DNA from 3 places in the Blautia sp. AM47-4 genome. Region 3 is predicted to be linked to each of the others. Evidence: a T-box and tRNA genes for the amino acid it is inferred to sense, from the RefSeq annotation. Region 3 holds a T-box; the other regions hold tRNA genes.
What was found. A T-box is a leader RNA that pairs with one kind of tRNA and senses whether it is charged. The one in region 3 lies ahead of DW965_RS22105 (valine--tRNA ligase), so its partner is inferred to be a tRNA-Val.
Positions count from the first base shown of each region.

Region 1 (4,187 bases), on a different contig from region 3:
ATCCGGAGTTACAAACCGGTATACTGCGTATGCGATTCCTGCAACTGCCGCTACCGCTCCGACAATGGCAAGGACCCATAAAATCACGTTTTTCGGTTTTTCGCTCTCACGTTCTCTCTGTTTTAAAAGCTCTAATACTTCATCAATCTTATTCATACTGTCCACCAACCTTTGCTTTAGATTAGAAACTTAACTTAACGATAGTATACCATACGAGCCGCAATTTTACCACAATTTCCGCTCTTTTTTATAAATCTTTTCGTTTCAACTTACAGTCGGTATTTTCACGGAGTCTGACATGTCGAGAATAGTTCGACTGTGACTTTCCTCATGTCAGTGGAGGATACCGATTTCTCTCCGCCTACCACTGCCGTTATGTTTCTTTTAACAATTCATCTCACCGCTTTAAAAGCGGGGGACTTCTTGTCTACTGGTGTTAAAATTCAGAATCCGCCGGCAGTTCCCGCAGAATCTTGTGGAACTGACCGCCGCAGCGCTCCATTTCTCCTAACACCTGGTCGATCCATTCACCCTTTGTATGCCAGTTTTCTCTGGTGAACTCAATATCCGAAGGACAGACAAAAAACTCTGTCTCCGGGTAGACAAGCTGGTAATACAGAATACACCGTCTCGCATGGAGATTCCGGCAGCAGAGGATCGCTTTTTTTACCTCGATGCCCGCCGCATCTGTCACTTCCCGTGACCGCAGTGCATTTTCATACGTATACGTCGCCTGGTCTTCGCGCAGAATCGCTTTCTCCGGCACGCTGTTTTTCTGCAGTACCGTCCGCAGAAACTCCCACTCGGTTTCATAGTTCCCGCCGTACTGCTCCGCAAGATCCTGTACACCGGCGAAATGCCCGAGCACAGTACTGTATCTTCCCGACGGAAGCACATACGGCGCAAATCCTTCTTTCCAGAGTTCTGCCGCGTGCGCCGCCATCTGCGGATATCCGTTTCCCGGCACAAAAATCACATCGGCTTTCTGCGGCTCATCCTTCACGAAAATATAGTCCGTAAAGTAGTTTAAAAACTTCTCATACATGAAATGTTACCACTCTTTAAAGTCCATGAGGCACTCTACGACATATGCCATATCCTGTTCAGACAGGCTGTAGAACATTGGCAGACGCATCAGGCGCTCGCTCTCTTTTGTTGTGTATTTGTCCTCTCCGTGGAAAACACCGAACTTCTGTCCGGCCGGGGAGGTATGGAGCGGAACGTAATGGAAGACACACATCACACCGCGCTCTTTCATATAGTTGATCAGTTTTGTACGCACTTCCAGATTTCTTGCCTTGATGAAGTACATATGCGCATTATGTACACAGCCTTCCGGCACAACCGGCTGCTCGATCTTTCCGGCCTCAGCCAGCGGACGGAGCTGCTCATGGTAATAGTTGTAGATGGCCATCCGCTTTCTATCGATTTTCTCATGTTCCTCGAGTTCTGCAAGCAGGTAAGCCGCATTCATATCACTCGGCAGATAGGAGGAGCCGTAGTCGATCCAGGTATATTTGTCGATCTGTCCGCGGAAAAACTTGCTGCGGTTCGTTCCCTTTTCACGAAGGATCTCTGCTTTTTCCAGATAATTCTCATCCTGGAACAGCAGCGCGCCGCCCTCTCCCATCGTATAGTTTTTCGTCTCATGGAAGCTGTAGCAGCCAAAATCGCCGATCGTTCCAAGGGCTTTTCCCTTGTAGTACGCGCTCACACCCTGTGCCGCATCCTCTACAACCTTCAGGTTATGGCGTTTTGCAATATCCATGATGGTATCCATTTCACAGGCAACGCCGCATAGTGAACCGGAACAATCGCTTTTGTTTTTTCGGTGATGGCATCCTCAATCTTGGTCTCGTCGATGTTCATCGTATCCGGACGGATATCCACGTAGACGATTTTTGCTCCGCGCAGAACAAAGGCATCTGCAGTGGAAACAAACGTGTAGGACGGCATGATCACTTCGTCGCCCGGCCGAATCTCAGACAGGTAAGCTGCCATTTCCAGTGCATGGGTGCAGGATGTCGTAAGCATCGCATGTTTTACGTTGAAATTGTCCTGCATCCAGGCAGAACATTTCTTCGTAAAAGGACCGTCGCCGCACAGCTTGTTGTTTTCCTCTGCCGCCTGGCGGATGTATTCCAGTTCTGTTCCAATAAAAGGTGGTTTATTAAACTCTATCATTGTTTTTTCCTTATCTTTCTTCTATCCATTACTGTTTTATTTACTTTCAGAGCCCAAAACAAGCTCTTAGGTAGTCTTATTTTCTCACAAATCCCTGTGGATTTCAAGACACGATTTTGACATGACAGCCATATCATCATACTGTCCATAAAGCCAAAAGAACCCTTGATTTCTCAAGGGTTCCATAAGTAGCGAGAGGGGGATTCGAACCCTCGACACCGCGGGTATGAACCGCGTGCTCTAGCCAACTGAGCTATCTCGCCATATTCATTTTCAACACCGTTTTTCATAAAATATGGGGCCTATAGGGCTCGAACCTATGACCCTCTGCTTGTAAGGCAGATGCTCTCCCAGCTGAGCTAAGACCCCACATCAGTGTTTTGTCTGTCGGCTTTTTATCTGTATCACCAACCGACTTCGTTAGTATAGCATTCCACCCGCCAAATGTCAACACTAATTTTCAAATTTTTTCGATTTTTTCAACTTTTTCTCCCGCCACTCTTTCAGGTACTGCTCCTGTTCCAGATCTTCCCGTTCTTTCTCCCATCCTGCCGCCCGGCAGAGCGTCCATGCAAGCAGAAGAAATACGGCAAAAATCCCCGCCAGACAAACGATTCCCATCTTTTCCGACCGCCTTTCCTGTTCTGATTCTGCTAAAAAGCAAAGGATCTCCTTACTATTGTATCCGGAACGGCGGCGCTTTATTCCCTTTTCTGAATAAAAAGACAAAGCCGCCAGATTTCCCTTTCACCGGGATTCTGGCGGCTCCATTTTACTCAAAATTAAAATTCACATTCACGTTACGCTTCGTCAATCGCTTTTCCAATATCATGGCGGTAATATTTATTGTCAAAGTCAACCCATTCAACAGCCTTATATGCATTCGCACGTGCCTCTTTCAGGGTATCGCCAAGTGCTGTCACGCCGAGTACACGGCCTCCGTTCGTCACGATCTCGCCGTCCTTGAACTTCGTTCCGGCGTGGAAGCAGTAGTAGCCCTCATGCTCTTTGAACGTCTCGAGTCCGCGGATCGGGAATCCTTTTTCGTAGGAAACCGGATAACCGTTCGAAGCCAGTACGATGCAGACACACGCATTATCTGCAAACTGCAGGTCGATCTGGTCGAGAGTTCCGTCGATGCAGGCTTCAAATACATCAATGATGTCTGTCTTCATACGAGGAAGCACAACCTGTGCCTCCGGATCGCCGAAGCGGGCATTGTACTCGAGCACCTTCGGTCCGTCCGGTGTCAGCATCAGTCCGAAGAAGATAACTCCCTTAAACGGTCTTCCCTCGGCTGCCATCGCATCTACGGTCGGCTGATAGATATATTTCTTACAGAACTTATCCACTTCTTCGGTATAAAACGGACTCGGGGAGAAGTTGCCCATACCGCCGGTGTTCAGGCCGGTGTCGCCGTCTCCTGCTCTCTTGTGATCCTGTGCGGAACTCATCGTCTTGATCGTCTTTCCATCCACAAAGGAGAGAACGGAAACCTCACGCCCCGTCATAAACTCCTCGATGACCATCTCGTTTCCGGCACTGCCGAATTTCTTGTCGAGCATGATCGTCTTGACGCCCTCTTTTGCTTCCTCTAAGGTGTTGCAGATCAGAACGCCTTTTCCAAGCGCCAGACCGTCGGCTTTCAGTACGATCGGGAATTTTGCGGTTTCCAGATACTTCTCTGCCGCCTCCGGATCGGAGAATGTCTCGTATGCCGCCGTCGGGATATGGTATTTTTTCATCAGGTCTTTGGAGAACGCTTTCGATCCTTCCAGTATTGCCGCATTCTTTCTTGGTCCGAATACGCGCAGTCCCTCTGCCTCAAACGCATCGACAACACCGCCGACCAGCGGATCATCCATGCCGATGACGGTCAGGTCAATCTCTTTTTCTTTCGCAAAAGCAACGAGCTTGTCAAACTCCATCGCTGCAATATCGACACACTCTGCGTACTCCGCAATTCCTGCGTTTCCAGGAGCGCAGTAAATCTTGTCTACCTT
Region 1 covers NZ_QUHY01000002.1:187,114-191,300, forward strand. The annotation lists gene DW965_RS02260 (hypothetical protein) at 1-156, opposite strand, end outside; gene DW965_RS02265 (YdcF family protein) at 437-1,045, opposite strand; partial or broken gene rffA (dTDP-4-amino-4,6-dideoxygalactose transaminase) at 1,052-2,184, opposite strand; tRNA gene DW965_RS02275 (tRNA-Met) at 2,374-2,447, opposite strand; tRNA gene DW965_RS02280 (tRNA-Val) at 2,481-2,553, opposite strand; gene DW965_RS19030 (hypothetical protein) at 2,638-2,805, opposite strand; gene purD (phosphoribosylamine--glycine ligase) at 2,985-4,187, opposite strand, start outside.
Region 1: it has a tRNA-Val gene. The T-box ahead of DW965_RS22105 (valine--tRNA ligase) is inferred to sense a tRNA for this amino acid. The anticodon was not compared.

Region 2 (4,187 bases), on a different contig from region 3:
TCAAAGGAGAGGGCAGGCGTAATGGAAACAGATATGATTAAAATCACTCATTTAAAGAAAAGCTTTGGTGATGTAAAAGCAGTCAATGATCTGAGTTTTCAGGTGAAAAAAGGAGAGCTCTTTGCATTCCTTGGTGTAAACGGGGCAGGGAAGAGCACAACGATTTCGATCATCTGCGGGCAGCTTCACAAAGACAGCGGAACGGTTCAGATCCAGGGCACAGATCTGGATAAGATCGGAAGGAAAGTTGGAACAATGCTTGGCGTGGTATTTCAGGACAGTGTGCTGGACAAGCCACTTACCGTCAGGGAAAATCTGAAAAACAGAGCAGCGCTTTATGGAATAACAGGAAAAGCGTTTGAAAAAAGATTGCGGGAACTGGTGGAGATTTTTGATTTCGGAGATTATCTGAACCGGCCGGTCGGAAAACTGTCCGGCGGACAGAGAAGAAGAATTGATATTGCAAGAGCCTTGCTGCATCGGCCCGAACTTCTGATTTTAGATGAACCAACGACAGGACTTGACCCACAGACGCGGCTTTTGATCTGGGATATCATTGAAAAACTTCGAGTGGAAGAAAAGCTGACAGTTTTTCTGACTACGCACTACATGGAAGAAGCTGCAAATGCCGGTTATGTGGTGATTCTGGATAAAGGAAGCATCGTGGCAGAAGGAACTCCTTTTGAGCTGAAAAATGAGTATGTGCAGGACACTATGTCTGTTTATGGTGTGACAGAAGAAGAAATCAAAACACTGGGCAGAGAGTATAAAAAGATCCGGGATGGCTATCAGTTAAAAGTAAAAAATACCGCAGAGGCTACCCGGCTGATCGTGGAACATCAGGAAATATTCCGTGATTATGAAGTGGTAAAGGGCAGAATGGATGATGTATTTCTTGCTGTAACCGGAAAAACATTGGGAGGTGAGCACAGATGAAGGCAGTATTTGCACTTATAAGTCGAAACAGAAAATTGTTTTTTAAAGACAGAGGAATGTTTTTTTCGGCTTTAATTACTCCGGGAATTCTGATTTTGCTGTATGCTACATTTCTGGCAAACGTATACAGAGATTCCTTTGTGTCCGCGATCCCGGACATGATTACAATCTCAGACAAACTGATCGATGGAACGGTGGCCGCACAGCTTGCCGCGGCTCTTCTGGCAGTCAGCTGTGTGACTGTGACATTCTGCGTGAATCTTACGATGGTACAGGACCGGGCAAACGGAACAAGGAAAGATTTTAATGTATCGCCAATCAGCAAAGCACAGCTTTATCTTGGGTATTTTTTATCTACTGTAGTCAATTCCCTGCTGGTAAATGGGCTTGCGCTTGTATTATGCTTGGCTATATGTACAAAATGGGCTGGTATATGAGCGCTGTAGATGTATTCTGGGTTCTTCTCGATGAAATTTTACTGGTACTCTTTGGAAGCACGTTGTCAAGCATCGTCAGTTTTCCACTGACAACCCAGGGTCAGTTATCCGCAGTGGGAACGATCGTAAGTGCCGGGTATGGATTTTTATGCGGAGCTTACATGCCGATTTCAAATTTCGGCAGCGGCCTGCAGAAAGTACTGTCGTATCTGCCAAGTACCTACGGAACTTCTCTGTTGAAAAATCATATGCTCCGTGGAATCTTCGAAGAGATGGAGAACAATCAGCTGCCAGAAGAAATGATTACTGCGATTCGTGATACACTGGATTGTAACCCGAAGTTCCAGGGGTCTGTAGTAAGTGTAAATCAGATGGTGATGCTTATGGTTGGATGTGTTGTGGTATTTGGAATTATTTTTTTGTGCATGACAGCTCTTCCGGAGAAAGATGGGAAGTAAATATATCCTTCGACTATAGAATGAATAAAAAATGAGAAAAGAGACAGTTATGAATATTACAGAAAGAGAGATCGATGACCCGGAAAAAGAGGGCGTTATACTCGAATATGTAAATTTTACGAAAGAATTTGCAGAAATAAAAGAGTATGTAAGAAGCAAAGGGGAATCTATCCGGGGATACACAGAAAAGAAAGAATGTGTTTCCATAAGAACAGAAGATATTTTATATTTCGAGGCAGTGCAAAACAAGGTGTTTGCTTATACGTCAAATAAGTTTTATGAAATTAAAAGCAGACTGTATCAGCTGGAAGAGAAAATAACAAGAAAATGTATGAAGCGTGCATCAAAGACAACGATTGTAAATGCGGATCGTATTGTTTCGGTTCATACCGCATTAAATGGGCGTTTGTATGTGCTGATGGAGGTTTTGATTATTGGAGTTTATGTTACGGTGAATCTGATCGTATATGTAAATGACCATATGGTGGCGGAAAGCATGAACCAGAAACTGGAAGAGATGAGAAAACGGAAAGATGCATAGAAAAAATAACTTTGGATAGTTAAAGACAGCGTATGCCGGAAGGACATGAAATCGCTGGTATTGTAGAAACAAAAGAAAAAATTTGAAAAATTTCAAAAAATATCGTTGACAAACAGAACAAAGCGTGCTAATATACATATTGTCAGCAGGACGTAAGAACTGCTAGAAAACAGATATGGGGTCTTAGCTCAGCTGGGAGAGCATCTGCCTTACAAGCAGAGGGTCACAGGTTCGAGCCCTGTAGGCCCCATACTTCTAAAAATATAGTATGGCGAGATAGCTCAGTTGGCTAGAGCACGCGGTTCATACCCGCGGTGTCGAGGGTTCGAATCCCCCTCTCGCTACGAAAGAGAGAGCTCCTGCGAAAGCAGGGGCTTTTGTTGTTTTACGTTCGGAGGGGGCTGCCAGTGGCGGGCCCTGCAGATTACAATACCATGGAAAATGACAGGGAGGCGCTTATGAAATTATTCCACTTATCCGATCTCCACATCGGAAAGCGAGTCAATGAATTTTCGATGATCGAGGATCAGAAGTACATTTTGTCGCAGATTCTGCATACTGCAAAAAGAGAGAGACCAGATGGTGTACTGCTTTCCGGAGATATTTACGACAGTACGATTCCAAGTGCAGAAGCGGTTCAGGTTTTTGACGCGTTTCTGACAGAGCTTTCCACCAATCGGATTCCCACTTTTATTATCAGTGGAAACCATGATTCCGCCGAGCGTCTGGCATTTGGATCCAGCCTGATGGGAAAAAGCGGGATCTATTTTTCAAAGGTATACAATGGAACGATAGAGAAAATTCCGCTGCAGGATGCGTATGGCACGGTGTGGATTCATCTGCTTCCGTTTTTACGGCCTGCGGTGGTGCGTCATGCCCTGCCGGAGCGTGCGGAAGAAGTAATGTGTACAGCGGATGCAGTTCGGATTGCACTGGAACAGGATTTGGTTGATGAACAGGATCGAAATGTGATTCTGGCCCACCAGTTCGTAACCGGGGCAAAACGATGTGATGCAGAAGAACTGCAGGTTGGCGACTTGGATCAGATTCCGGCAGAATTGTTTGAAAAGTTTGATTATGCTGCACTGGGGCACATCCACAGCCCACAGAAGGTGGAAAGAGACACGGTTCGCTATTGCGGTTCGCCGCTGAAATATTCTTTTTCGGAAGCAGGACAGGAAAAAACGATTACGGTGATCAAATTAAAAGAAAAAGGAACGGTGGAGCTTAGAACAATTCCATTAAAGCCCTTGCACGATCTCAGGAAAATCCAGGGGACGTATCTGGAAGTCACGGCAAAAAGATTTTATGAGAACAGCGACTGCGAGGATTACCTTCTGGTGACGTTGACGGATGAAGAAGATGTGCCGGATGGAATGGCAAAACTCCGAACGATCTATCCGAACCTGATGCGCCTGGAGTACGATAACAAAAGAACCCGGTCTGCTGCAGACATTGGCACGGCGGAACGAGTGGAGGAAAAATCAGAACTGGAACTGTTCCGGGAATTTTATGAATTACAGAATAATCAGAGCATGACCGCACAGCAGGAAGCGCTGGTGGAAGAATTGTTACGGGGGATGAAGGGATGAAACCAAAGAAATTAGTCATCAGTGCATTCGGACCGTATGCGGACCGGATGGAACTTGATTTTGATCGGCTGGGCGGCGGTCTGTATCTGATTACGGGGGACACCGGCGCTGGAAAAACAACGATTTTTGATGCCATCACGTTTGCGCTTTACGGGGAAGCGAGCGGTGAAATCCGGAAAGGCGAAATGTTCCGCAGTAAGTATGCAAAACCGGAGGTGCGTAC
Region 2 covers NZ_QUHY01000005.1:37,459-41,645, forward strand. The annotation lists gene DW965_RS04650 (hypothetical protein) at 1-22, shown strand, start outside; gene DW965_RS04655 (ABC transporter ATP-binding protein) at 22-936, shown strand; gene DW965_RS20830 (hypothetical protein) at 1,032-1,373, shown strand; gene DW965_RS20835 (ABC transporter permease) at 1,370-1,831, shown strand; gene DW965_RS04665 (LytTR family DNA-binding domain-containing protein) at 1,881-2,372, shown strand; tRNA gene DW965_RS04670 (tRNA-Val) at 2,550-2,622, shown strand; tRNA gene DW965_RS04675 (tRNA-Met) at 2,643-2,716, shown strand; gene DW965_RS04680 (exonuclease SbcCD subunit D) at 2,831-3,964, shown strand; gene DW965_RS04685 (AAA family ATPase) at 3,961-4,187, shown strand, end outside.
Region 2: it has a tRNA-Val gene. The T-box ahead of DW965_RS22105 (valine--tRNA ligase) is inferred to sense a tRNA for this amino acid. The anticodon was not compared.

Region 3 (4,187 bases):
GTTTGCGGACGAACAGCCGGGTGAGCTGTACGGAAGCAGCGGCGGCTTTGAACTGGAGCTGACTCTGCCGTGGACGGAGGAAGGAAAACGCGGCTTCCGCCATCTGCAGATCGGAACGGATCAGGTGACGATTGCATTGATGCGGGAAGGGAAGTACGATCAGATCTTAAAGAGGATGGGAAACGTTTTGGATTTATCAAAAGAGCGCAGATTCTGCGGGAAAGACGGCATCTGGGTAGGCGCAGAGTAAATGTCATCGGAAGTGACGAAGCTGCCGGGGATGATGGTACACAGATTCTGTGTGGGAAAAGCGAAAAAGAAAGGACAAGAGCAATGGCAAAAGAAATGGAAACTCCAAAGGACGAAGGGCTGCAGGGGAATGAAACGATAGAGGAAGCAATTCTGGGACTGCAAAAGGAGCCGACGCCGGAACTGCTGGCGCATGTGCTGACGGTGATCCGACGCAGAATGAAAGAGGGCGGACAGGCGATTCTTTCCGTGGAACCGCCATCCGGCGACGATCAGATCCGGATCGGAACGGTAAAGAGCGCAGACGGAAAAGTCTGGTGGGCCGCGTTTACGAGCTTTGATGAGGAATTAAAGGGGAGCAGCAGCGTGAAATCTACGTTTCTCGTGAGTCTGGAACAGCTGATCCACATGGCATCCGAAACAAAGGAGATCAGCGGTGTGATTTTCAATCCGTGGAACCGCACGATCATGCTGGATCATACGCTGCTTTCGATTATCATCGGGGAAGAGAATGCGGGGCACTGAATTGCCGAAAGGAAAAAAGCAAGCACAGAAAGACTCCGAGGGTACATTATTATTTTAAGGAGGTTTTACATCATGGAGGGTTTTCAGGTAACAGAAATCGGGGAAAAAATTTACTGTATTTTGGACGCAGGAAATTCATCGTTCTATGTAGTAGAAGGTGAAGAAAAAGCGGCTGTCATTGATACCGGCATTACGGCAGGCACAAAGATTCTGCCGGTGATCCGTGAGCTGACGGACAAGCCGCTTCTGCTGGTCATCACGCATGCGCATCCGGATCACATGTATCACATGGATGAGTTTGATGAGGTGTACATGTGCCACGATGAAAAGAAGATGGATCCAGAGACGCTTGTGATGCTGACAGCGGGAAAATTAAAACCGTGGGAGGAGATTCATGACATCCGTACCGATTCCGTGATTCCGCTCGGCGGCACAGAGCTGGCCGTCTGTCAGACACCGGGCCATACGCCGGGCAGCGTCGTTGTGCTTGAGACGAAACAGAATTACCTGTTCACCGGAGATGCGATCGGAAGCGGCTGCGGTGTCTGGATGCAGGTGCCGGGCGGAACGAGCCTGGAAGAGTATTACGACGGGCTGGTCGGACTGATGGTGTGGCTTGTGAAGAGGGGCGGCCGCATGAAATTCTTCGGCGGTCATCACACGCAGGTGTTTGAATCGACGGCGCATCCGGTTTACAATCCGCTCAGCCTCGGCGTTCTCGCAGATCTCATCGACCTTGTGGATCAGGTGATCCACGGCGAAAACCTGGGACGGCCAAGCAATGCGAAGCCGTTTTCGAAAGAACAGGTCCGCTACGCGTCGTACGGCCGCGCAGAAATGCAGTACTGTGCATCGCGGATTCACCGAAAATAAGCGCGTGAAATCTTAAAACTTCCATAAGAAGAAAGGTTTTTGCCCGCGGCGGCTTGACAAAATAAAAAAACGCGATTATGATAAATGCAGTTTCTATTCCAACAGAAAAAGAAAAGGTTATGAGGAAGAGGAGTACATGGCAGGCCCCAAAAGAGAGGACGGTTCACCGGCTGAAAGGCTGTCCGGGAAGGTGGTCATGGAAGGTAGCTTCTGAACCGGAGAGCTGAAAAGCACAGAAGATGTGATGATTAGGTTCTCACGCATGAGTCACGTTACAGACTCCGAAACGAGATACAAATTAAGGTGGTACCGCGGAATTTTCGCCCTTTGCATGCATGTTATGTGTATGTGAAGGGCGTTTTTGATTTAAGACAAGCCTCTGCGGGAATAAATACCACAATACACCAAACATAAAAGGAGGATCTCATGAGCAAAGAACTCGCAAAGACCTACGATCCGAAAGGACTCGAGGACAGACTGTATCAGAAATGGCTGGATAAAGGATATTTCCACGCCACTGTAAACCCGAACAAAAAACCGTTTACCATTATGATGCCGCCTCCGAACGTAACCGGACAGCTTCACATGGGCCATGCACTCGACAACACCATGCAGGATATTCTCTGCCGTTTCAAACGGATGGAGGGATATGAAGTCCTCTGGCAGCCGGGAACCGACCATGCGGCGATTGCAACCGAGGTAAAGGTTACCAATATGCTCAAAGAGCAGGGCATCGACAAAGATGAAATCGGACGCGAAAAATTCCTGGAGCACTGCTGGGAGTGGAAGAAAGAGTACGGCGGACGCATCAACAGCCAGTTAAGAAAGATCGGCTCCTCCGCAGACTGGGAGAGAGAACGCTTCACCATGGACGAGGGATGCTCCAAAGCCGTAGAAGAAGTATTCTGCCGTCTGTATGAAAAAGGATGGATCTACAAAGGAAGCCGCATCATCAACTGGTGTCCGGTATGCCAGACTTCCATCTCCGATGCAGAGGTTGAATATCAGGAGCAGGCAGGCCACTTCTGGCACATCAACTACCCGGTAGTTGGAGAAGAAGGCCGCTTCGTAGAAATCGCAACGACCCGTCCGGAGACTCTGCTCGGCGATACTGCCGTAGCTGTCAATCCGGAGGATGAAAGATATACAGATATTGTAGGAAAAATGCTGAAGCTTCCGCTGACCGACCGTGAGATCCCGGTTATCGCAGATGCTTACGTAGACAAAGAGTTCGGAACCGGATGCGTAAAAATCACACCGGCACACGACCCGAACGATTTTGAGGTAGGAAAACGCCACAACCTCGAAGAGATCAACATCTTAAACGATGACGGAACCATGAACAACAAGTGCGGCAAATACGCCGGCATGGACCGCTACGAGGCAAGAAAAGCATGGTAGAGGATCTCGAGAAGCTTGGCCTTCTTGTAAAAGTAGTGGATCACGTTCACAACGTAGGAACCCACGACAGATGTAAGACAACCGTAGAGCCGATGATCAAACCACAGTGGTTTGTAAAAATGGCGGATATGGCTGCCGCTGCCAGCGAAGCAGAGAAGAACGGGGAAGTAAACTTCATCCCGGATCGTTTCAGCAAGATTTATCAGAACTGGCTGAACAATATCCACGACTGGTGTATTTCCCGTCAGCTCTGGTGGGGTCATCGTATCCCGGCCTATACCTGTGATGACTGTGGCGAGATCACGGTTGTAAGAGGCGGAATGCCGGAAAAATGCCCGAAATGCGGCAGCACCCATCTCACTCAGGACCCGGATACCCTGGACACCTGGTTCAGTTCTGCTCTGTGGCCGTTCTCCACGTTAGGATGGCCGGAGAAAACACCGGAATTTGATTACTTCTATCCGACGGATGTTCTCGTAACCGGATATGACATCATTTTCTTCTGGGTTATCCGTATGGTATTCTCCGCACTGGAGCAGACCAAACAGGTTCCGTTCCACCACGTACTGATTCACGGACTCGTTCGTGACTCCCAGGGACGCAAGATGAGTAAATCCCTCGGAAACGGTATCGATCCGCTCGAAGTCATTGACAAATACGGTGCAGATGCTCTCCGTCTGACTTTGATGACCGGTAATGCACCTGGAAACGATATGCGTTTCTACTGGGAGCGTGTAGAAGCCAGCCGTAACTTCGCAAACAAAGTATGGAACGCTTCCCGTTTCATCATGATGAACCTGGAAAAAGCAGAAGTTCCGTCTGAAATGCCAAAAGACAAACTGACACTGGCAGATAAATGGATTCTTTCTAAGGTAAACACGCTGGCAACGGAAGTAACGGACAACATGGACCGCTACGAGCTCGGCATCGCCGTACAGAAAGTTTACGACTTCATATGGGAGGAGTTCTGCGACTGGTACATCGAGATGGTAAAACCGCGTCTGTACAGCGAGACCGACGAGACGAAGGGCGCTGCACTGTGGACCTTAAAAACCGTTCTCGGCAATGCACTGAAACTGCTGCATCCGTTCATGCCGTTCATCACAGAGGAAATCTACTGCACGCTGAATCCGGAAGAG
Region 3 covers NZ_QUHY01000010.1:89,456-93,642, reverse strand. The annotation lists gene DW965_RS08865 (hypothetical protein) at 1-250, shown strand, start outside; gene DW965_RS08860 (SseB family protein) at 334-774, shown strand; gene DW965_RS08855 (MBL fold metallo-hydrolase) at 847-1,647, shown strand; T-box leader at 1,758-1,978, shown strand; partial or broken gene DW965_RS22105 (valine--tRNA ligase) at 2,074-4,187, shown strand, end outside.